2 regions of the Actinomadura sp. 6N118 genome follow, and region 2 is predicted to be linked to the other one. Evidence: riboswitches for the same ligand, from Rfam matches in the RefSeq annotation. Region 2 holds a riboswitch; the other holds the start of a gene.
The links. Region 2 has a riboswitch for ZMP and ZTP ahead of ACH34W_RS19840 (bifunctional methylenetetrahydrofolate dehydrogenase/methenyltetrahydrofolate cyclohydrolase). Riboswitches for the same ligand answer to the same signal wherever they lie in the genome.
Positions count from the first base shown of each region.

Region 1: another riboswitch for ZMP and ZTP. It lies ahead of glyA (serine hydroxymethyltransferase); the one in region 2 lies ahead of ACH34W_RS19840 (bifunctional methylenetetrahydrofolate dehydrogenase/methenyltetrahydrofolate cyclohydrolase).

Region 1 is NZ_JBIRAZ010000004.1:363,899-374,148, reverse strand. Features, by position in the region: gene ACH34W_RS12540 (RNA polymerase-binding protein RbpA) at 71-445, shown strand; gene ACH34W_RS12535 (acyltransferase family protein) at 666-1,958, opposite strand; gene ACH34W_RS12530 (M23 family metallopeptidase) at 2,148-3,044, opposite strand; ZMP/ZTP riboswitch at 3,096-3,181, shown strand; gene glyA (serine hydroxymethyltransferase) at 3,239-4,510, shown strand; gene ACH34W_RS12520 (DUF4429 domain-containing protein) at 4,592-5,467, opposite strand; gene ACH34W_RS12515 (class I SAM-dependent methyltransferase) at 5,478-6,263, opposite strand; gene ACH34W_RS12510 (carboxymuconolactone decarboxylase family protein) at 6,488-7,177, shown strand; gene ACH34W_RS12505 (GNAT family N-acetyltransferase) at 7,170-7,751, shown strand; gene ACH34W_RS12500 (NAD(P)/FAD-dependent oxidoreductase) at 7,808-9,235, shown strand; gene ACH34W_RS12495 (DUF1330 domain-containing protein) at 9,253-9,576, shown strand; gene ACH34W_RS12490 (isocitrate lyase/phosphoenolpyruvate mutase family protein) at 9,553-10,250, opposite strand, start outside.
Region 2 is NZ_JBIRAZ010000007.1:163,760-174,009, reverse strand. Features, by position in the region: gene ACH34W_RS19850 (DUF3017 domain-containing protein) at 60-374, opposite strand; partial or broken gene ACH34W_RS19845 (FHA domain-containing protein) at 676-1,251, shown strand; gene ACH34W_RS19840 (bifunctional methylenetetrahydrofolate dehydrogenase/methenyltetrahydrofolate cyclohydrolase) at 1,381-2,235, opposite strand; ZMP/ZTP riboswitch at 2,259-2,346, opposite strand; gene ACH34W_RS19835 (hypothetical protein) at 2,427-2,606, opposite strand; gene purH (bifunctional phosphoribosylaminoimidazolecarboxamide formyltransferase/IMP cyclohydrolase) at 2,788-4,353, opposite strand; gene purN (phosphoribosylglycinamide formyltransferase) at 4,334-4,999, opposite strand; gene ACH34W_RS19820 (hypothetical protein) at 5,105-5,668, shown strand; gene ACH34W_RS19815 (DUF6350 family protein) at 5,705-7,396, opposite strand; gene sucD (succinate--CoA ligase subunit alpha) at 7,797-8,684, opposite strand; gene sucC (ADP-forming succinate--CoA ligase subunit beta) at 8,688-9,866, opposite strand; gene ACH34W_RS19800 (glycoside hydrolase family 15 protein) at 10,216-10,250, shown strand, end outside.

The DNA of each region.
Region 1 (10,250 bases), on a different contig from region 2:
CGAACGATCGCCGCTCCGCCCTGGGGTCAGGCAGGCGGGCGGCAGCGGAACTTTGAGCGAGGAGTAGTCCGTGGGTAGTGGCAACGCGATTCGGGGCAGCCGTGTCGGGGCAGGGCCGATGGGAGAGGCCGAGCGCGGGGATGCAGCCCCCCGTGTCTGGGTGACCTTCTACTGCGCCAACCGGCACGAGACCCGCCCCAGCTTCGCGACGGACGTCGCGGTGCCCGACACGTGGGATTGCCCGCGCTGCGGGTTCCCGGCGGGCCAGGATTCCAACAATCCCCCCGCTCCGCCGAAGACGGAGCCCTACAAGACGCACCTGGCGTACGTGAAGGAGCGTCGCAGCGACGAGGACGGCGAGGCCATCCTTGAGGAGGCCCTGGCCAAGCTGCGCCAGAAGCGCGCCGCCGTCAAGGCCGCCATGGAGGCCGCTGCCCGCGTCTGAGGCCTGCCGCCGGCCCGAGACCGGCGGACGCACGGACACGGCGCACACGGCGCACACGCTGGCGCGGACCACACGCTGACGCGGCCCACACGCTGGGCGCAGACGCACAGGGTGCGACGCACAGGATGCACAGATACGACAGGGCCCGGCTCTCCGATCGGGAGAGCCGGGCCCTTTGTCGTTGCCGGGTCTGTCGTTGCCGGGTCCGTCGTCGGCGGGGTCAGGGGCCGGCGGAGGCCAGGACGGGCTCGGGTGCCTCCCGGGGGACGGGCGGCCTGGGCGGCGCGGCGGAGGGCTCGGCGCGGCGGGCCAGACGGCGGCCCAGGCGCTGGGCGGGGGCCTCCACGAGGCGCTGGGTGAGATGCGAGAGCGGGAGCAGCGCGGCGACGAACGCGATCATGAGGAGCGGGCGGTCGGCGGGGGACCGCCCTACGATCTCCTCCAGGACCACCAGCACCACCGGGTGCAGCAGGTAGACCGAGTAACTGATCACTCCCAGCCAGGTCAGGATCCGCGGCATGGAGCGGTGGCGGAGCGCGTACCCGATCGCGAAGACGAGCGCCGCCACCAGCACGGCGGAGATCCAGGCGCGCCGGACGGCCCAGTCGGTGGTCTCCGGGTTCCAGGCGGCCAGCCGCGTCATGCCGAGCACGCAGGCGGCCCCGATCACCGCGGCGGCCGTGAGGACGGCCGAGCGCCACCGGATCTGGCCCTGTTCCGCCCGGTGCAGCGCGGTGCCGGTGAACATGACCGCGAGGATGATCAACCCTTCCCAGGCCGGGATGCGGGCGTTGAACAGCAGGAGCCCGGCGGCCACCGCCGCGCCCAGGAACGCGCCCGCCCGGCGCATCCCCGGGCTGCGCGAGCAGGCGAGGCCGATGGCGGTGACGACGGTGATGCCGGTGCCGAGCACGACCGGGGTGACTCCGGCGCCGGTGGCCAGCGCCATGCTGGGGAGCACGCCCGCGAGGAGCAGGGCCGCGACGGTCAGGGCCAGCGCGATGCTGCTCGACCGCCGGTGGAGCCCGGCCGTGAAGAACGCGACGGCCAGCAGGTAGAACACCATCTCGTACGACAACGTCCACATCACCTTGAGCGCGCTGGGCACCGCGAGGAGATCCTGCAACATCGTCAGATGGGACGTCACCAGGGCGATCGGGTCGTACGCGTCGACGAGACCGCCGGGGAGCACGTCGAGCGAGGCCGCCTCCAGCATCAGGACCGCGCCCAGCGCCACCAGGAGCAGCGGATAGATCCGGAAGGCCCGGCTGATCCAGAACCGGCGAAGCGAGCCGGTGCGCTCCAGCGAGGCGGGGATGATGTAACCGCTGACCAGGAAGAAGACCAGAACACCGGCCAACCCGGGGTCGAACCACGCGAGCACGTCCTTGTGGAAGGACGGCATGAACCGAGCCGTGCCGTGATGGAAGGCCACGGTGAGCGCGGCGAGGCCGCGCAGCGCGTCCAGCCAGCCGAGCCGCCCGGCACCCGCTGACGCGGCACCCCGTGGCACAGCACCCGGTGACACGCCACCCGCTGACTCGGCACCCACCGACGCGGGCCCCGGTGGCACGGCTCCCGGAATAGGTGAGGCGGGTTGTCCGGTTTTGGTCATCCAGGGACCCTAGTGGCACCGGTGACATGCCCGGGCCCGATCCTCACGGATTCATTGAAGTTTAATCACTTTCTTATTGCGGCATCGTCAAGGTGCCGGGGCGTGATCGGTGGTGGGCACGGTGAACGGGCGGTGGCCGCCCGGGACGCCACGCTGCTCCTCGCCGTCGACCTCGTAGCGCTCGAAGGCGAAGGGCACGCCGTTGGCGATCATAGGCCGGGGCCGGTCCATCAGCTGGAAGTGCAGGTGCGGCTCGGAGGTGTTGCCCGAATTGCCGCAGTCGGCGATGTGCTCGCCGACCCGGACGCGCTGACCGGGCTTGACCTTGATCGAGCCGCGCTTGAGGTGGGCGAACGCCGCGTACGTGCCGTCGCCCAGGTCGAGGATCACGTGGTTGCCGATAATGAAGCCGGGACCACCCAGCTCGCGCACCATGGCCTCGACCATCATGAACGGCAGCGCGATCCACGAGTTGCGGCTCCAATGGTCGCGGTGCCAGCCGGCCACCCGGACGACCTCACCGTCGGCCGGCGCGAAGATCGGCTGTCCGAAGCCGGAGAAGGTCCCGGCCCGCCGCGCCGGAGGCCAGGCGTGCACACCGGACCAGTCGTCCTCCTCGTCCGTGTGATGGACGAGGTCAATGGCGTAGGTCTGGCCATACGCGTCCACGCCGTGGCTGGGCACCTTGTCGGCCGGGCTGTGCACGGGGACCCAGCTGCCTCGTACCGGCGCCTGAATGGAGCGCGGCGCGCCGTCGGCATGAGCGTCGTCGGCGGCCGGGGCGTTCAGCGGCCTGCCGGCGAAGCATTGCGGGGCGAGCCGGGCCGGGTGCACCAGCATCAGTGCGAACCCCGCGACGATCATGAACAGTGCCGCCAGCAGCACCCAACGGTTGCCATGCAGGTACGTCGACAGGGCGAGGACGGCACCGATGAAGATGATCAGCGTCTTGAAGCGGCTCACGTGCAAGGCGAAAGTCCTCATGACTCCAGATTACGGATTTACGGAATTCCGTCAATCCGAGCTGAGCTATGCTTGCGGCCACGCGACTGGCGCAGTCAAGGTGGAGCCACCACCGGGGAGCGAAGACCGTCCGCACACCGCGCGCCTGGGTGTACGGGTCCCTCAGCCGGGGGTTCCCGTCACGAGCCCCGGGTGTGATCAGCGCGGAGGTTGTCATGCATCAGCCGGCCATTCCCCATCTGCACGACCAGGATCCCGACATCGCCGGGCTGGTCGAGGCGGAGGCCCGCCGCCAGTACGAGAAGATCCGCCTCATCGCCTCCGAGAACTACGTCTCTCCCGCGGTCCTGGAGGCCACCGGCTCGGTCCTCACCAACAAGTACTCCGAGGGCTACGCGGGCCGCCGCTACTACGAGGGCCAGCAGAACGTCGACCCGATCGAGCTCCTCGCGATCGAGCGCGCGAAGGCCCTCTTCGGCGTCGAGCACGCCAACGTGCAGCCGTACTCGGGCTCGCCCGCCAATCTCGCGGTCTACATGGCGTTCCTGGACCCGGGTGACAAGGTGATGGGCCTGTCGCTGCCGATGGGCGGCCACCTCACGCACGGCTGGTCGGTGTCGGCCACCGGCAAGTGGTTCACGCCCGTGCGCTACGACGTGCGCGCCGACACGGGCCGCGTCGACATGGACCAGGTCCGCGACCTGGCGCTGAAGGAGCGGCCGAAGCTGATCTGGTGCGGCGGCACCGCGATCCCGCGCACCATCGACTTCCCCGCGTTCGCCGAGATCGCGCGGGAGGCGGGCGCCGTGCTCGCCGCCGACATCGCGCACATCGCCGGGTTGATCGCCGGCGGCGCGCACCCGTCGCCGGCCGGGCACGCCGAGGTCATCTCCACCACCACGCACAAGACGCTGCGCGGCCCGCGCGGCGCGATGCTCATGTCCACGGCGGAGCACGCCAAGGCCATCGACAAGGCGGTCTTCCCCGGTCTCCAGGGCGGCCCGCACGACCACACCACCGCCGCGATCGCGGTCGCGCTCAAGGAGGCCGCGCAGCCGGACTTCGCCGGTTACGCCCGCCAGATCGTGGCGAACGCCCGCGCCCTCGCCGACGCGCTGCTCGAACGCGGCTACGACCTGGTGTCCGGCGGCACCGACAACCACCTGATCCTCATCGACCTGACCAACAAGGGGGTCGCCGGCAAGCCCGCCGCACAGGCCCTCGACCGCGCCGGGATCGAGCTCAACTACAACGCGGTGCCGTTCGACCCGCGCAAGCCGTTCGACCCGTCCGGCCTGCGCCTGGGCACCAGCTCGATCACCACCCGCGGCCTGACCGAGCAGCAGATGCCGCAGGTGGCCGCCTGGATCGACGATGTGGTGCAGGCCACCGCCAAGGACGACGAGGCCGTGCTGGCACGGATCGCCGACCAGGTGCGCGAGTTGCTCGCGGCTTATCCGATGCCCGGCTGGGCACCGACGCCGTGACGCCCCGCCGGTCTTGACGTTGTGCCGGTCTTGACGCTGTGCTGGTCTTGACGCTGTGCTGGTTCTGACGCCGTGCCGGTCTCAGAACCGGCGGAGCAGCGCCTGCTTGGCCGTGGCGAACTCCTCGTCGTTCAGGATGCCCTCCTTGTGGAGTGCGCCGAGTTCGCGGAGGCGCCGCAGCAAAGTGTCGTGATCCTCGCCCGGAGTCTCAGCCTGCGCGGGCTCCGGGCTCGGCGCCTCAATCTCGATCGGTGGTGCGGCCGGATGCGGCAGGTGCGCCACGACGGCGGCCGCCACCAGTGCGGTCAGGCCGCCCTCCTTCTGGATGCCCCAGGCGAGGCACTGGGGGTCTTCCTCGGCCGTGAGCCTGGAGTCGCCCTTCTTGAGCCGGAAGCGGAGGCAGCCGTACCCCATCCCGGACTGTGGCGCCCACTCCACGCCCGCGATCTCGGCGAGCTCGAACAGCTGCGGGCCCGCCTCCTCCTTCTTCGAGTTCGCCATCCAGTTGAACTCGAGACGGACGCGCTCGCCGTCGAACGAGGCCGTCCCGTCACCCGCCGAGGCGCTCACCGGCACCGGCGGCCCGGGCATGAGGTAACGGTCGCACGGCCCGTCCGGCACCTGTTCGAGGAGCATCGCGTTGCGCACCTCGTCGACGAAATACTCGGCCACGCCCGTGCGCCCGCCGTCCACCGACAGCCGGTACGGATCGGCGGCGGAATCGGAGAGGCCGCCCGCGACGGCCTGGCTGAATGGATCTGAGGCGGCGCGCAGCCTCAGCCGCAGCCGCCCGCCCTTGCGGCCCGGCTCGAACGCCACGCCTGCCACCGCCTCCAGCGGTACGACGAGCTCGCCGAGCGCCTTGCGAAGTTTGTGCACGCCCCGGTCCCGGCCAGGGACGATCCGGAGCACCTCACCGTCGAACGTCCACGTGCCGTCGCGCGCAATGACCTCCATGGAGGAGATCCTAGGACGGCTCCGCACGCCGGAGAACAGTGATCATCCGCCAGGCCTCCGGATCAGCGAGTCCGACCTCCCCGAAGTCCCCGTACTGAGCCACCACCTCCAGCGTGCCGGACAGGCGGATCGCGGCGGTGAGCTCCGTCGCCGTCCAGAACCGGTAGGGCACGACGTCGCGGATCACCCGCGGCGCGCGGTCGCCTTCGGCGATCGTCATCGTGACATGGTCGTCGGCGATCTGCGTGACGGGATCGAGCCGGTCGGACGGCTCACCCCAGCGGACGGTGGCGTGCACGCCGTCGCGATCCACCGTCCAGGCCGTTCCCACGCTGGGCTCGTCGGTGAGCCGGTCCTTCGGGTGCGACATCTCCACGACGTAGAGCCCGCCGTCGGCGAGGTGCGCGGCGGCACGGTCGAGATGCGCTGTGAACGCGTCGAGCGTCATCAGGTGGGACGTGGAGTCGAGCATGGTGATGACCAGGCCGAACCGGCGGCCGAGATCGAAGGCGGTCATGTCCGCCTGCACCACCTCGACCTCCAGGCCGGCGAGCTTGGCCTGCTCGGCGGCGTACGCGCACATCGCCGGGTTGAGGTCCAGCGCGGTCGCCCGGATCCCGCGCCGGGCGAGCTCGCGGGCGTGCTCGGCCGGTCCGGCGGCCAGTTCGAGCGCGGTCCCGGCCGGCGTGCCCGAATGCTCGGCACACCAGGACAGGAGGACGTCCACCTCGGCGGGCACGTTACGGAACGAGCAGGCCAGCTCATAGGCCCACGGGTCGTCATAGATGCCGGTCACCGGGCCATCCTCCCAGTCCCGCCGGGATGGACCGGCCATGAACGCAGCGCGGATGAGAGGTGTGTGTCATCTGGCAGCGTGTTATCTGGCAGATGGTGCGGTGGTGCGTACATCACTCGCGTTCGCCCATCGCTGTTACGGAATGGCTACGTCATCATGAGCTGACGGTTTCACCTTTCGGGACGGGGTTGAGGCGCGTCCCCCGAGCGCATACCGTGCCGTAAGTGATCGACCCGCTGAGTGGTGAGGACGTCAACGAGCAACCCGTGACCACCGGCCGTCCCGCCCGGCTGCCGCTCCTGCCGCCGGGAATGCTGAGCGACGAACAACGCGAGGTCTACGACGCCGTGCGCGGCGGTCCGCGGAGCGGGCGGGCACCGGTCTTCCGGTTCGTGGACGACGACGGCCGTCTCCTCGGCCCGTTCAACGCCATGCTCTACAGCCCCGCGGTCGGCGGCCCGCTGCAGGAGCTCGGCGCGGCGCTGCGCTTCCAGACCTCGTTCACCAAACGGGAACGTGAGATCGCGACGCTGGTGGTGGCCGAGCACTGGCGCTCGGACTTCGAGTGGTACGCGCACGAGCGGGTCGGCCGCCGGGCCGGCCTGACGGAGGAGGAGCTCGACGCCCTGCGCGAGGGCCGCGCGCCGATGCTGGGCGACGTGCGCGAGCGGGTGGTGTACGAGGCGGCCCGGCAGCTCGCCGCCGAACGTGACCTCGGCGACGCGCTCTACACCGAGGCGGTCGCCACCCTGGGCCGTTCCGCCCTCGTCGAGCTGGTCACCCTGGTCGGTTACTACGCGGCACTGGCGCTGCAGTTGCGTGTGTTCCGGGCGGGCGTGCCGGAGGGCGAGCCCGCCCCGGTCTGGAAGGAACCCGGACCGGCCCCCGAGTGGAGAGAGCGTGGGCATGAGTGACGGCGTGGGCATGAGCGACGGCGTGATCTTTGGCGATGACGTGCTGCGCACCGACCGGCTGGCGCTGCACCCGGTCAGCATGAGCGATCACAGGGCGCTGCTGGCGCACTGGACCGGCCCGCTCGTACGCCGGTACCTCTTCGACGACAAGACGCTCTCGGCCCTGGAGGTCACCGAGATCATCGCGGTCAGCCAGCGGGATTTCGCCACCGAGGGCTACGGGCTGTGGGCGCTCCGGGCGGCCGCCCGCGGCGACGCGATCGACGGGGTGCCGCCTGCGGGCTCGCTCGTCGGGGTCGCCGGGCTGCGCGGCCATGGCGCCGATGTCGAGATCGTCTACAGCCTCGAACCCGACTGGTGGGGGCAGGGTCTCGCGGAGGAGGCGTCGCGCGCGGTGCTGGACTACGCGTTCGACGTACTCCAGCTGCGCCGGGTCACCGCCGAGATCGACGCGGCCAACGGATCCTCGGCCGAGCTGGCCGAACGGCTGGGCATGCGCCCGAACGGCGACCCCGGGCACTACCAGGCCGAACGCGTCAGCTGGCACGGATCACGCCATTCCATCGATGCATGACGACTGATTCAGTGCTACGTGATGCCTTTGGAGGGTGATTACGCCAGGATGTGGGCATGGGTTCGACTCTGCCGCCCGCGCCGCGTTCCGACGACCACGTCAACGGCGAGGTCTCGTACTGGTTCCGGGACGGAGGCGTGCCCAAGCCAGGCTCACACCTGTCGGGCGCGCGCGCCTGCGACGTCTGCATCGTGGGCGCCGGCTACACCGGCCTCTGGACCGCGTACTACCTCAAGCGCGCGCGGCCGGATCTGCGCATCGTCGTTCTGGAAAAGGAGTTCGCCGGATTCGGCGCGTCCGGCCGCAACGGCGGCTGGGTGGTGGGCGAGCTCGCCGGATCCCGCGAGGGGTACGCCCGGCGGCACGGCCAGGCCGCGACGGTGGCTCTGCAGCGCGCCATGTTCGACACCGTGGACGAGGTCGTCCGGGTCGCGGCCAAGGAGGGCATCGACGCGGACGTGGTGAAGGGCGGCGTCCTGACCGTCGCCCGCAACGAGGCGCAGCGTGCCCGCCTCACCGGCCTGGTGCGGAACGCCCGCGAGTGGGGCTGGACCGAAGAGGACCTCGTCGTGACGGGACCCGGCGACCGCATCGAGATCGAGGGCGCGGTCGGCGCCGTCTGGAGCCCGCACTGCGCCCGCGTCCAGCCCGCGGCGCTGGCCCGCGGACTGGCCAAGGCGGTCCGTGATCTGGGCGTGGAGATCTTCGAGCGCACCCCGGTGATCAGGATCCGCCCCCGCACCGCCCATGTCCCCCCGGCCGCGACCACGCCCTACGGCACCGTCACCGCCGACCATGTCATCCGCGCCACCGAGGGCTTCACCGCCGCCCTGCCCGGGCACCACCGCGACTGGCTGCCCATGAACAGCTCGATGATCGTGACCACGCCGCTGCCCGCGGACGTCTGGGCGCGCATCGGCTGGGAGAACGGCGAGCTCCTCGGCGACATGGCCCACTACTACATGTACGCCCAGCGCACCGCCGACGATCGCATCGCGTTCGGCGGCCGGGGGAAGCCCTATCGCTTCGGGTCGCGGATCGACGACGGGGGCCGTACCCAGCCGCAGACCATCGACCTCCTGTGGCGGATGCTCACGGAGATGTTCCCGGCCGTCGCAGACAAGGGCGAGGTCGCCCACGCCTGGTCAGGTGTTCTCGGAGTCCCGCGTGACTGGTGCTCGACCGTCGTGGTGGACCACGAGTCCGGCCTCGGCCACGCCGGCGGCTACACCGGCCACGGCGTGGCGACCGCCAACCTCGCCGGACGCACCCTCCGCGATCTCGTCCTGCGCGAGGACACCGACCTCACCGCGCTGCCCTGGGTGAACTGGCGCGTCCGCCGCTGGGAGCCCGAGCCGCTCCGGTGGCTCGGCGTCCAGGCGATGTACGCCCTCTACCGCGCTGCCGACGCCCGCGAGTCGGCCTCAGGCTCGTCCCGCACCTCACTCCTGGCCCACGCAGCCGACACCATCACCGGCCACTGAACCGTTAAATTGCGTGAATGGCCCCGGTATACGCGCTCAACCTCTTCGACGTCGCCGACCGCGACGAGTACCTCGCCTACTCCCGCCGTTCCGCCCGCGAGGTAGCCGCGCACGGCGGCCGGGTAGTGGCGCTAGGCAAATTCCGTGAGTCCGTCACCGGCGAAGTAGAGCCACGCCAGGTGCTGATCCTCGTCGAATGGGAGTCCAAGGAGGCCTTCGACTCCTACCGCAACGACCCGGCGCTAGCGGACCTGCACCCGCACCGTGAGAACGGCTCGTCCGCCTACATCTGGCACCTCTTCGACAAGCTAGAAGACCTACGCCCCCTCCTCAAGGAGTGACTGGACGTCGGCGTAAGACGGGACCGGGTGGTCGGCTGGCTTTCCCGCAACGCCGAAGGCGGTGTTGATGGCGGTCTGGAGGGCCGCGCGATAGAGCAACGAGCCGCAACTGACCCGCTTAACGCCCAACTCGGCCAGCCGGACGAAGTCGGTGCGGCCTGGCATGTGCAGGACGTTCAGAGGTAGGGGGAGTCCCTCAACCAACGCGCGCACGTCGTCGTCCTCGGCGGCACCCGGTACGAAGATGCCGTCCGCGCCCGCATCGGCGTACGCGTTGGCCCGTTCGAGCGTCTCGTCCAGGGTTCCCTTCCCGAGCCAGAACAGGTCCGTCCGAGCGTTGAGGAAGACCTCCGGCGCAGCCGCCTTGACGGCCTCGATCATCGCGATTTGCTGGTTGATCGGCCTCAGTGTCCCGTCGGCGTAACCGTCTTCGAGATTGACGCCGGCGATGCCAAACGAGACCAGCTCGCTGACCAGTGCACCTACCTCGTCCGGCCGCTCGGAGTATCCGCCTTCGATGTCCACCGTGACCGGGACCGGCAGCCGAGCCAGCCGCCGTGCGAGCACGATGGTTTCGTCTTTCGTGTCGCCCGAGGCGTCGGGCTTCCCGGCCACGCCCGCCACCCCGAGGCTCGTCGTGCCGATGGCGGGGAAGCCAGCCCCGGCCATGAGGG
Region 2 (10,250 bases):
AGGGCGAACAAAGGTCTAGACCTCGCCCCGGCCTTTTGGATCTCTCGCTACAAGTCGGGCTAATCGGGCACGACCCAGGCGACCACGGCGATGGCCACGGCGAAGCCCGTCATCGTGGCCACGTCCAACCACTTCTTGCGGGTCTCGAGCATGCCGACCTGGCTCGGGGGGAGTACCAGCCGGGCGAGCGCGCCGAAGAGCACGGCGGCGGCCATCAACCCGGAGCCCTTGCGGAAGTAGTTGAACGAGCACAGCACCAGAGCGCCCGCCACTCCACAGAGAACGATCATGTAGGGCAGCTGACCCAGCCAGTGCGGCGTGGCGCCACGCCGCTTGGGTGCTCTCCGCCGGCGCCGGTGCAGCTCCGTGCTCATGGCCTCGCTCTGCGTGTCGGGGCGAACGTTTCGTCAGATCTCACGTTAGTCGCAACCAGAGACTCGCACGACCGCTCCGGCGGGGCCGGGTTTCGGTGCGGCATCTCCGGATATTTCTGACGTCCGGCGGCCACCTCCCGGGAACCACTCACCGGAGAGCTGATACAGATGGGGTCCGATACGTGTGGATGGACACGAAAAGCCTTGTGTCACAGTCCCTACTCGCCAGTAGGAGGGTGTGACCCCGGGGCGCCCGGGTAACCCGGCAGACAGGGGTCGCTAACTAGCTGGGAGGACTGCCGTGGAGGGGCCGTTCATGCGGATCGAGGACAGCGGGCTGGTGATGCCGCTGCGCCCCGACGTCACGACGGTCGGGAGAGGACGAGGAGTGGACATTCGCCTCGACGACCCGAGTGTGTCCCGATTGCACGCAGAGATCGTTCGGCGCGGCCCGTACGTATACGTGGTCGACATGGGGCTGTCACGGAACGGCACCCGCGTCAACGGCCGGCCGATCGCCCGCCGCGTACTGGAGGACGGCGACGTCGTGAGCTTCGGCACGGCGCGCTGCCGGATGGGGGGAATCCCCCGCGAGGAGGTCGATCCCGACGTCGAGCTGCGGCGCGCCGTGGCACCCGAACTCACCCGCCGAGAGGTCGATGTCCTGACCTCGCTCTGCCGGCCCGCCCTTTCGGACGAGGCCTTCGTCGCCCCCGCCACCGCGAGGGAGATCGCCGCCGACCTGGTCGTGACCGAAGCCGCGGTCAAGCAGCACCTGCTGCGGCTCTATCAGAAGTTCCGCATCCCCGAGGGCGCCAACCGCCGTACCCGGCTGGCCAACGAGGTCATCGCGATGGGCCTCGTCCGGCCACTGCCCCCGGTTCACGTCCCCCAGCAGAACCGGCCGCCACTGGACGGCCAAGGGCCGGGGGGAGTACGACGCGCGGCGCCGCCGGGCGGCAACCAATGCCCACCCCTTCATGCCCACCACTTCTCCCGCGCCGGATCAGGCGTGAGGGGTGGCCTCTGCGGCTTCCACCACGTTGGCCAGGAGCATCGCGCGGGTCATGGGCCCCACGCCACCGGGGTTGGGAGCCACCCAGGCGGCCACGTCGCGGACGGATTCGGCCACGTCACCTGCGAGCTTGCCGTCGACGCGGGAGACACCGACGTCCAGGACGGCCGCACCAGGCTTGATCATGTCGCCGGTGATGAGGCCGGGGACGCCGGCGGCGGCCACCACGATGTCGGCGTTGCGGACGTGGGCGGCCAGATCCCGGGTGCCGGTGTGGCAGAGGGTCACGGTCGCGTTCTCGCTGCGGCGGGTCAGGAGGAGGCCCAGCGGACGCCCGACGGTGACACCACGGCCGATCACCGTGACCTCGGCGCCGCGCAGCGGGACCTCGAAGCGGCGCAGGAGGGCGACGATGCCCTTGGGCGTGCAGGGCAGCGGGGCCTCTTCCATCAGGACGAGGCGGCCCAGGTTGATCGGCTGGAGGCCGTCGGCGTCCTTGTCCGGGTCGATCATCTCCAGCACGCGCTGCTCGTTCAAACCCTTGGGCAGCGGCAGCTGAACGATGTAGCCGGTGCACGCGGGGTCGGCGTTCAGCTCGGCGACGGCCCGTTCGACGTCCTCCTGGGAGGCGTCGGCGGGCAGGTCGCGGCGGATGCTCTGGATGCCGACCTCGGCGCAGTCGCGGTGCTTCATGTTGACGTACGCGTGGCTGCCGGGATCGTCGCCGACCAGCACGGTGCCGAGCCCGACCGAGATGCCGCGTTCGCTCAGCGCCTCGACGCGGACCTTGAGGTCGGCGCGGATCTCCGCGGCCGTCGCCTTGCCGTCCAGGACCTGTGCCGTCATTGGTACCTCCGCGTGCTCAGGGGCCCGTACACCCAGGCGCGCGGTGTGCAGGCCGTCCTTCGCTCCCCGGTGGTCGAATCCACCTTGACTGCGCCAGTCGCGTTCGTCTCCATGCTATCGACGGATCGAACGGGGCGGCCCGCCGCAGTCAGTCCTGGCCGGGGTGGCCGTCAGTCCTGGTCGGGCGGCGGTCAGTCCTGGTCGGGGCGGCTGCGCCAGGCGATCACGCGGTCGGTGCCGTGCCAGCCGAGCTGCGCGGCCAGGACGGCGGCGAGGAAGGCGGCGACGAGGCCGATGATCTGACGGGACTCCATCAGCAGGGATGCCGTCTGCACGACGTTCCCCAGGATGAGGGTGGCCAGGAAGTCCATCACGCCTCCTTCAGCGCTTGGGCGCGCCGAAGTCGAATGCGGGGAAAGGCGCGACGTTTCCCGAGGCTACCAACGTCCAAACGTAAAACTCCCCACACGCCGGAACCGGCCGCAAGACCAGCTGGTCTTGCGGCCGGTCCGGTTGATCGGCGGGAGAGTTGATCGGCGGGAGAATTACTGATCAGTGGAAGAAGTGCCGGACGCCCGTGAAGTAGAGCGTGATCCCGGCCTTCTGAGCCGCCTCGATGACCTTCTCGTCGTTGACGGAGCCGCCCGGCTCGACGACGGCGCGCACGCCCGCGTCCGTCAGTACTTCGAGGCCGTCCGGGAACGGGAAGAAGGCGTCGGAGGCCCCCACCGAGGCGGCCGCGCGCTCGGCACCCGCGCGGGTCACCGCCAGCCGGGCCGAGTCGACCCGGTTGACCTGGCCCATGCCGACGCCGGTGGTGGCGCCGTCGGCCGCGAGCAGGATGGCGTTGGACTTGACCGCGCGGCAGGCCCGCCAGGCGAACGCGAGGTCGCGCAGCGTCGCCTCGTCGGCCGCGTCACCGGCCTTGAGCTCCCAGTCGCCCGGGTCGTCGCCGGGGGCGTCGATGCGGTCCACGGTCTGGACGAGCAGGCCGCCGGTGATCCGGCGGAACTCGGCCGGGCCGGCCGGAGCCTCCGGGCACACCAGGAGGCGGATGTTCTTCTTCCTGGTGAGGATCTCCAGCGCCTCGGGCTCGAAGCCCGGCGCCACGACGACCTCGGTGAACACCTCGGCGACCTGGGCGGCCATCGCCGCCGTCACCGGGCGGTTGACGGCGATCACACCGCCGAACGCCGACACCGGGTCGCACTCGTGCGCCTTGCGGTGGGCCTCGGAGACATCCGTGCCGACCGCGATGCCGCACGGGTTGGCGTGCTTGATGATCGCGACGGCGGGCTCAGTGAAGTCGTACGCGGCGCGGTGGGCGGCGTCAGCGTCGACGTAGTTGTTGTAGGACATCTCCTTGCCGTGCAGCTGCTCGGCACCGGCGAGCCCGGCGGGGCCGTCGTCGGCGGTGAAGAGCGCGGCGCGCTGGTGCGGGTTCTCCCCGTACCGGAGCACGTTCTTGCGCTGCCAGGTGGCGCCCATGAAGTCGGGCCAGTGCGCCTCGGCCGCGACCTCGTCCGGCGCGTAGACGTTGGCGAACCAGGAGGCCACGGCGACGTCGTACGAGGCCGTGTGGGCGAACGCGGCGGCAGCGAGGCGGCGGCGTTCTTCGAGCGTGAAGCCGCCCGCCTCGACCGCGTCCAGCACCGTGCCGTAGCTGGACGGATCCACCACGACGGCGACGCTGGCGTGGTTCTTGGCGGCGGCACGGACCATGGTCGGCCCGCCGATGTCGATCTGCTCGACGCACTCGTCCGGCTTGGCACCGGAGGCGACGGTGTCGGCGAACGGGTAGAGGTTGACCACCGCCAGGTCGAACGGCTCGACCGAGAGGTCTTCGAGCTGCTGGACGTGATCGTCCTTGCGCCGGTCGGCGAGCAGGCCGGCGTGCACCTTGGGGTGCAGGGTCTTGACCCGGCCGTCGAGGCACTCGGGGAACCCGGTGAGCTTCTCGACCTTCATGACCGGCACCCCGGCGGCGGCGATCCTCGCCGCCGTGGAGCCGGTGGACACGATCTCGACGCCGGCCCGGTGCAGGCCCTGGGCCAGCTCCTCCAGCCCCGTCTTGTCATAAACGCTGATCAGCGCACGCTCAATCGCGACCCGACTCACCGGTCGAGCTCCCCTCATCGGTTGGTCCACAGGTCCGGCACTTCATGGAGACCCGCCTGCCCCGCGTGGTCCAGCCGTCGCGGGCCAGCCGCCCCACGACGTCGACCAGAAGCCGGCGCTCCACCTGCTTGATACGTTCGTGCAGGGAGTCTTCGTCGTCGTGCCAGCCCACGGGAACGGTCTCCTGGGCGATGACGGGTCCGGTGTCCACGCCTTCGTCGACGAAGTGCACGGTACAGCCCGTCACCTTCACGCCGTACGCCAGGGCGTCCCGTACGGCGTGCGCGCCCGGGAACGAGGGCAGCAGCGCCGGATGGGTGTTGACGATCCGGCCGCCGAACCGCTCCAGGAACCGCTTGCCCAGGATCTTCATGAAACCGGCGGAGACAACGAGGTCTGGCTCGTGGGCCGCGACCGCGTCCGCCAGCGCCGCGTCCCAGGCGTCACGGCTCTCGAAGTCGGGGATGCGCACGGTGAACGTGGGGAGCCCGGCGGCGGCCGCCCGCTCCAACCCGGCGATCTCCCCTCGGTCCGCGCCCACGGCCACCACGTGCGCCCCGTAGGCTGGATCTGAGCACGCGTCGAGCAGCGCCTGTAGGTTGGTCCCCGCGCCGGAGACGAGGACGACGAGCCGGGCGGACACCATGACTCCCTGGTGGACGGTGAGTTGGCAACGAACACCCGAAGCCTACCGGCCGCGCAGGCGGTGTTTATTTCGACACCACAGGTCAGAAGGGCCAGGAGGACGAACGTGAGCGAGCAGCCGGGTCAGGGCGATAGCGGAGTCGGCACGTCCGGCCGTCCCGACCTCTCCAAGCGCCCCGATCCCAACGAGCGCACGGAGACGCCCGGCCGCGCGGAGCTTCCAGAACGCGGCGGCAACCAGCCTTCCCCGTGGCGGCCGCCGGGCCAGGGCCAGGGGCCCCGCCCGGTGGAACGCCTGGGCTGGCGGGCGCTCTGGCTCGGTGCAGGCGCCATCCTGATCACACTGTTCTTCTTCCCGGTCGGACTGATCCTGGGCATCGCGGCGCTGGTGGTCGGCATCAAGGCCCGCCGGAGCGCCCGCCGCCAGCACAGCGTCGCGCCGGGCGCGATCGCGGGCCTGGTGCTGGGCGGGATCGCGCTGGCGTTCTCGACGTTCTCGCTGGGCCTGACGATGTTCCTGTGGCCCGAGCTGAGCGGCTACCAGACCTGCGTGGGCAAGGCCAACACCAGCACGGACGAGAAGGCCTGCCGGGACGACTACTACCCCAAGATCGAGAAGAAGCTGAACCTCCCCGAGGGCAGCATGTCGAAGTACGGCAACCTCTTCTGAGCGAAGCTCCCCGCTTTTAGTCCTGGCCCGGCTCGTCTAGTCCTGGCCCGGCTCGTCCCTGAGCACGTAGATCGCGCCGCCGCGGTTCTCGGTGCGGCCGGAGTCGTCCCGATCTCGGGGCTGCGGCACCGGCGGGTGCTCTTCGTCCGTGGGATCGGGCGGAACGTGGGTCTCGGCGACGACGATCTCCCGTTCCGAGGCCCACCGGGTGTCCGGCACCGGGTCGGGTTCGGGCTCAGGCTCGGCGGGGGCCAGCTCTTCGGTCGCCTCGGCCAGATCGGGCAGCGGGTCGGCGGGCCGTGTCCTGGACCTCGGTTTGCGAGGCGCCAGAACGGGCTCCGCCTCCTCGAACTCCACCGGATCGGGCGCGAACGGAGCGGGCTTGCGGGGCGCCTTGGGAACGGGCTGCTCGGGTGCCCGGGGAGGCTCCGGCGGCACTGCGGCCTTGGCCGGTACTGGCGGGGTCGCGGGCGAGGCGGTGCGGCGCCACCTGCGCTTACGGGGCTTGCTGGGGGCTGTGGTCCTCTTCGCGGGCCGCCGCAGGATCATCGAGTTGGCGATCCATGCGGCGATGGCCGCCGAGATGCCCACCTCCAGCGCGGCAAGGAGGCCCACCTGCCAGGCTGAGGGCCCCACGGTGGCCATCCGCCCGCCGCCCAGCGGGCCGCCCGACAACGCGGCCAGCAAGGCCGCCACGGCGCCGGTCAGGGCCCCGGAGAGGAATCCCCAGAGCGGCGCCGCCTCGGACACCGGGCTCGGCATGTTGCGCACGGTCAGCACGCCCCCGACGGCACCCGCGATGAACGGGGCGGCCAGCGCGAACAGCGACAGTGCGGGTGCCGGGCCGGGCTCGGGCAGCGCTGCCAGCGGCGGGAACGTGGGCACGATGTCGAGGAACACCCCCGTCGGCGACACCGTCGTGTTCGCGCCGACCGAGAAGCCTGGACCGATCGCGTACGCCATCCCCCAGATCACCGCGTTCGGCAGGTAGACCAGCTCGACCAGGACCAGCAGCACCCCGCCCACGAACCCGGGCGCCAGCATGTCGTGGAGCCGGGTGGCCTCGGACATGTGCATGGCCAGCGAGGTGCCGACGAGCACCGCGCCCGAGGCGAGGAGCACGGCCATCGAGCCGGTGACCCCGATCACCAGGGACCGCGGCCGGTCCGGCAGGAGCCGCAGCAGCGCCCCCAGCCCCGATCGGACCCGCGCGTCGGGATCGTCGGCCGCGTTCTGCGCCACCACGGCCCGCGCCGCGCCCAGCCCACCCGCCAGGACCGCCAGCACGAAGCAGGCGATGAGCGCCTGCCAGACGGACGCGCTCACGGCCGTGGAGGCGGCGGCGAGCGCCAGCAGCCCGGCGAGGATCGCGTACGGCACGGCCAGCGCGACCGCCACGTGCACGACGCCGACGCGGTAGCGGCGGCCGGTGGTCACACCGACGGCGCGGACCATCCACCCCCCGCTGCGGTAGAGCAAGGCGCCCGGCAGAACGATCAGGCCGAGCGGGAGCAGCCCGACCCGGCCGTGCCCCGCCGAGAAACCGGCGTGGTGGGAGACCAGCCAGAAGTTGACCGCCGTGCGGAAGACGCCGGGGAGCCCGGGGCCCAGCGCGGTGCGCGGCGCGCCGATCCATCCGACGAGCGTGATCGTGGTGAGCACCGCGAGGCCGATGCCGATGCACCACAGCGCGCCGACCAGGCCCGTCACGTACAACGGCCTGGCCATGCCGCCGGCGAGGCCGCCTGCGATCTTCGGTGCCTGCGGCGCTGTGCTCCCCCGGCCCGGTGGTGAGCCACTCCCCCGGCCGGGTGGTGTGCCGCTCCCCTTGGCCGATGGCGTGCTGCTCCCTCTGGCCGATGGCGTGCCGCCGCGGCCGGTGGCGGCCCTCGACGGCTCCGGTCGTTCCGGTTTCACACGCCGCGGAGGGCTCACATCGCTCACGCCGTCAATGCTGACAGCCAGGTGCCGCCGCGCGCCCCCGCTCGTCCGGCGTGTCGCCTTTGTCGTAGACGATCAAACACTGTCGTAGACGATCAAAGGGGTGTCGGAGTATGACGAAAGACGCCCGGGCCGCATGCGGCCCGGGCGTCTTTTCGTCGATCCGTGGTAGCGAGGGGCCCTTGGATCAGAGGTTCTTCATGATGTCGCGCATGAGGCGGGCGGTCTCGCTCGGCGTCTTGCCGACGCGGACACCGACCTTCTCCAGGGCCTCCTTCTTCGCCTGCGCGGTGCCGGCGGAGCCGGACACGATCGCGCCGGCGTGGCCCATGGTCTTGCCCTCGGGCGCGGTGAAACCGGCGACGTAGCCGACGACCGGCTTGGTCACGTTCTGCTCGATGAACGCGGCCGCGCGCTCCTCGGCGTCACCGCCGATCTCACCGATCATCACGATCGCGTCGGTGTCCGGGTCGTCCTGGAACGCCTTGAGCGCATCGATGTGGGTGGTCCCGATGATCGGGTCACCGCCGATGCCCACGCAGGTCGAGAAGCCGAAGTCACGCAGCTCGTACATCATCTGGTACGTCAGCGTGCCCGACTTGGAGACCAGGCCGATGCGGCCGGGCGTGGTGATGTCGGCCGGGATGATGCCCGCGTTGGAGACGCCGGGCGAGGCGATGCCGGGGCAGTTGGGCCCGATGATGCGGGTCTTGTTGCCCTTGGACTCGGCGTACGCCCAGAAGTAGGCGGTGTCGTGCACCGGGATGCCCTCGGTGATGACCACGCACAGCGGGATCCCGGCGTCGATCGCCTCGACGACGGCGTCCTTGGTGAACTTCGGCGGCACGAAGACCACCGACACGTCGGCGCCGGTCTCGGCCATGGCCTCGGCCACGGTGCCGTACACCGTGAGCGCCTTGCCGTCGAAGTCGACGGTCTGGCCGGCCTTGCGGGCGTTCACGCCGCCGACGACGGCGGCGCCGGAGGCGAGCATGCGGCGGGAGTGCTTCATGCCCTCCGAGCCGGTGATGCCCTGAACGATGATCTTGCTGTTGTCAGTGAGCCAGATGGCCATTGCTCATGCACCTGCCGCTGCGAGTTCGGCGGCGCGCCTGGCCGCATCGTCCATCGTCTCGACCTGCTCGACACCCGGCAGAGCCGCGTCGCTCAGGATCGTACGCCCGAGTTCGGCGTTGTTGCCGTCCAGGCGGACCACCAGCGGGCGGTTCACGGTCTCGCCGCGCTCGCCCAGCAGCTTGTACGCGGACACGATGCCGTTGGCGACCGCGTCACAGGCGGTGATGCCGCCGAAGACGTTCACGAAGACCGACTTGACGTCGGCGTCGGAGAGCACGATCTCCAGGCTGTTGGCCATGACCTCGGCAGAGGCGCCACCGCCGATGTCGAGGAAGTTGGCCGGCTTCTGCCCGTCGAACTCCTCACCGGCGTACGACACGACGTCGAGGGTCGACATGACCAGGCCGGCGCCGTTGCCGATGATGCCGACGCTGCCGTCGAGCTTGACGTAGTTGAGGTCCTTGGCCTTGGCCGCCGCCTCCAGCGGGTCGGCGGAGGCCTTGTCCTCGAGCTTCTCGTGGTCCTGGCGGAACGAGGCGTTGTCGTCCAGAGACACCTTGCCGTCGAGGGCCTTGACCTGCCCGTCGGCGGTGAGGATCAGCGGGTTGACCTCGACGAGGGTGGTGTCCTCGTCGGTGAAGACGGCCCACAGCCGCTCGATGATCTCGGTGGCGCCGTCCAGCGCGGCCTCGGGGAGGCGGCCGCGCACGGCGATCTCGCGGGCCTTGGCCCTGTCGACGCCCTCCAGCGGCGAGATCGGGATGAGCGCCAGCTTGTCGTGCGGCACATCCTCGATCTCCACGCCGCCTTCGACGGTGCAGATCGTGAGGAAGGTGCGGTTGGCGCGGTCGAGCAGGAAGGAGAAGTAGAACTCCTGCGCGATGGCGGAGCCCTCCTCGATCAGGACCTTGTGGACCGTGTGGCCCTTGATGTCCATGCCGAGGATCTGGCCGGCGAGCGCTTCCGCCTCGTCGGCGTCGTCGGCGAGCTTCACGCCGCCGGCCTTGCCGCGGCCCCCGGTCTTCACCTGGGCCTTGACCACGACTTTCTTGCTGCCCGCAGCGAAGAGCTCCTCCGCGTACGTCCGGGCTTCCTGGGGAGTATGGGCGACCTTGCCGGTGGGCACCGGTACCCCGTACTCGGCGAAGAGTTCCTTCGCCTGATGTTCGAACAGGTCCACGAGGGCGTCCTTTATACGGATCGACAGCCAAAGACCACTGGAGTGGGGGTTGCACGGGGGTTGTGACCGTGCGGCCGCCACTCCGCGGTCCGCTCCGTCGATGCAGCCTAGTCAACCGGTGTCCATGGTCATGCCGCCGGGTCCGGTCACCAGCCATTTCCGGGCCCCCGCAGGCTGCCCATCAAAGGGCAAGCTGCGCTTACCTGCCGCTTCCTGGTGATGTGACGGGGTATGGCTCCTGAGGAGGATGCCGCGTTTGGACCCTGAGGAGGATGACCCACTTGGCGGCGTTTGGTGTACTAATCCTCCGCCTTGCATTAATGCGGGGTGTCAAGGGGGAGATAGGCCGGTGACCATTGACCGGGGGCGGCTCATCGGAGCCCA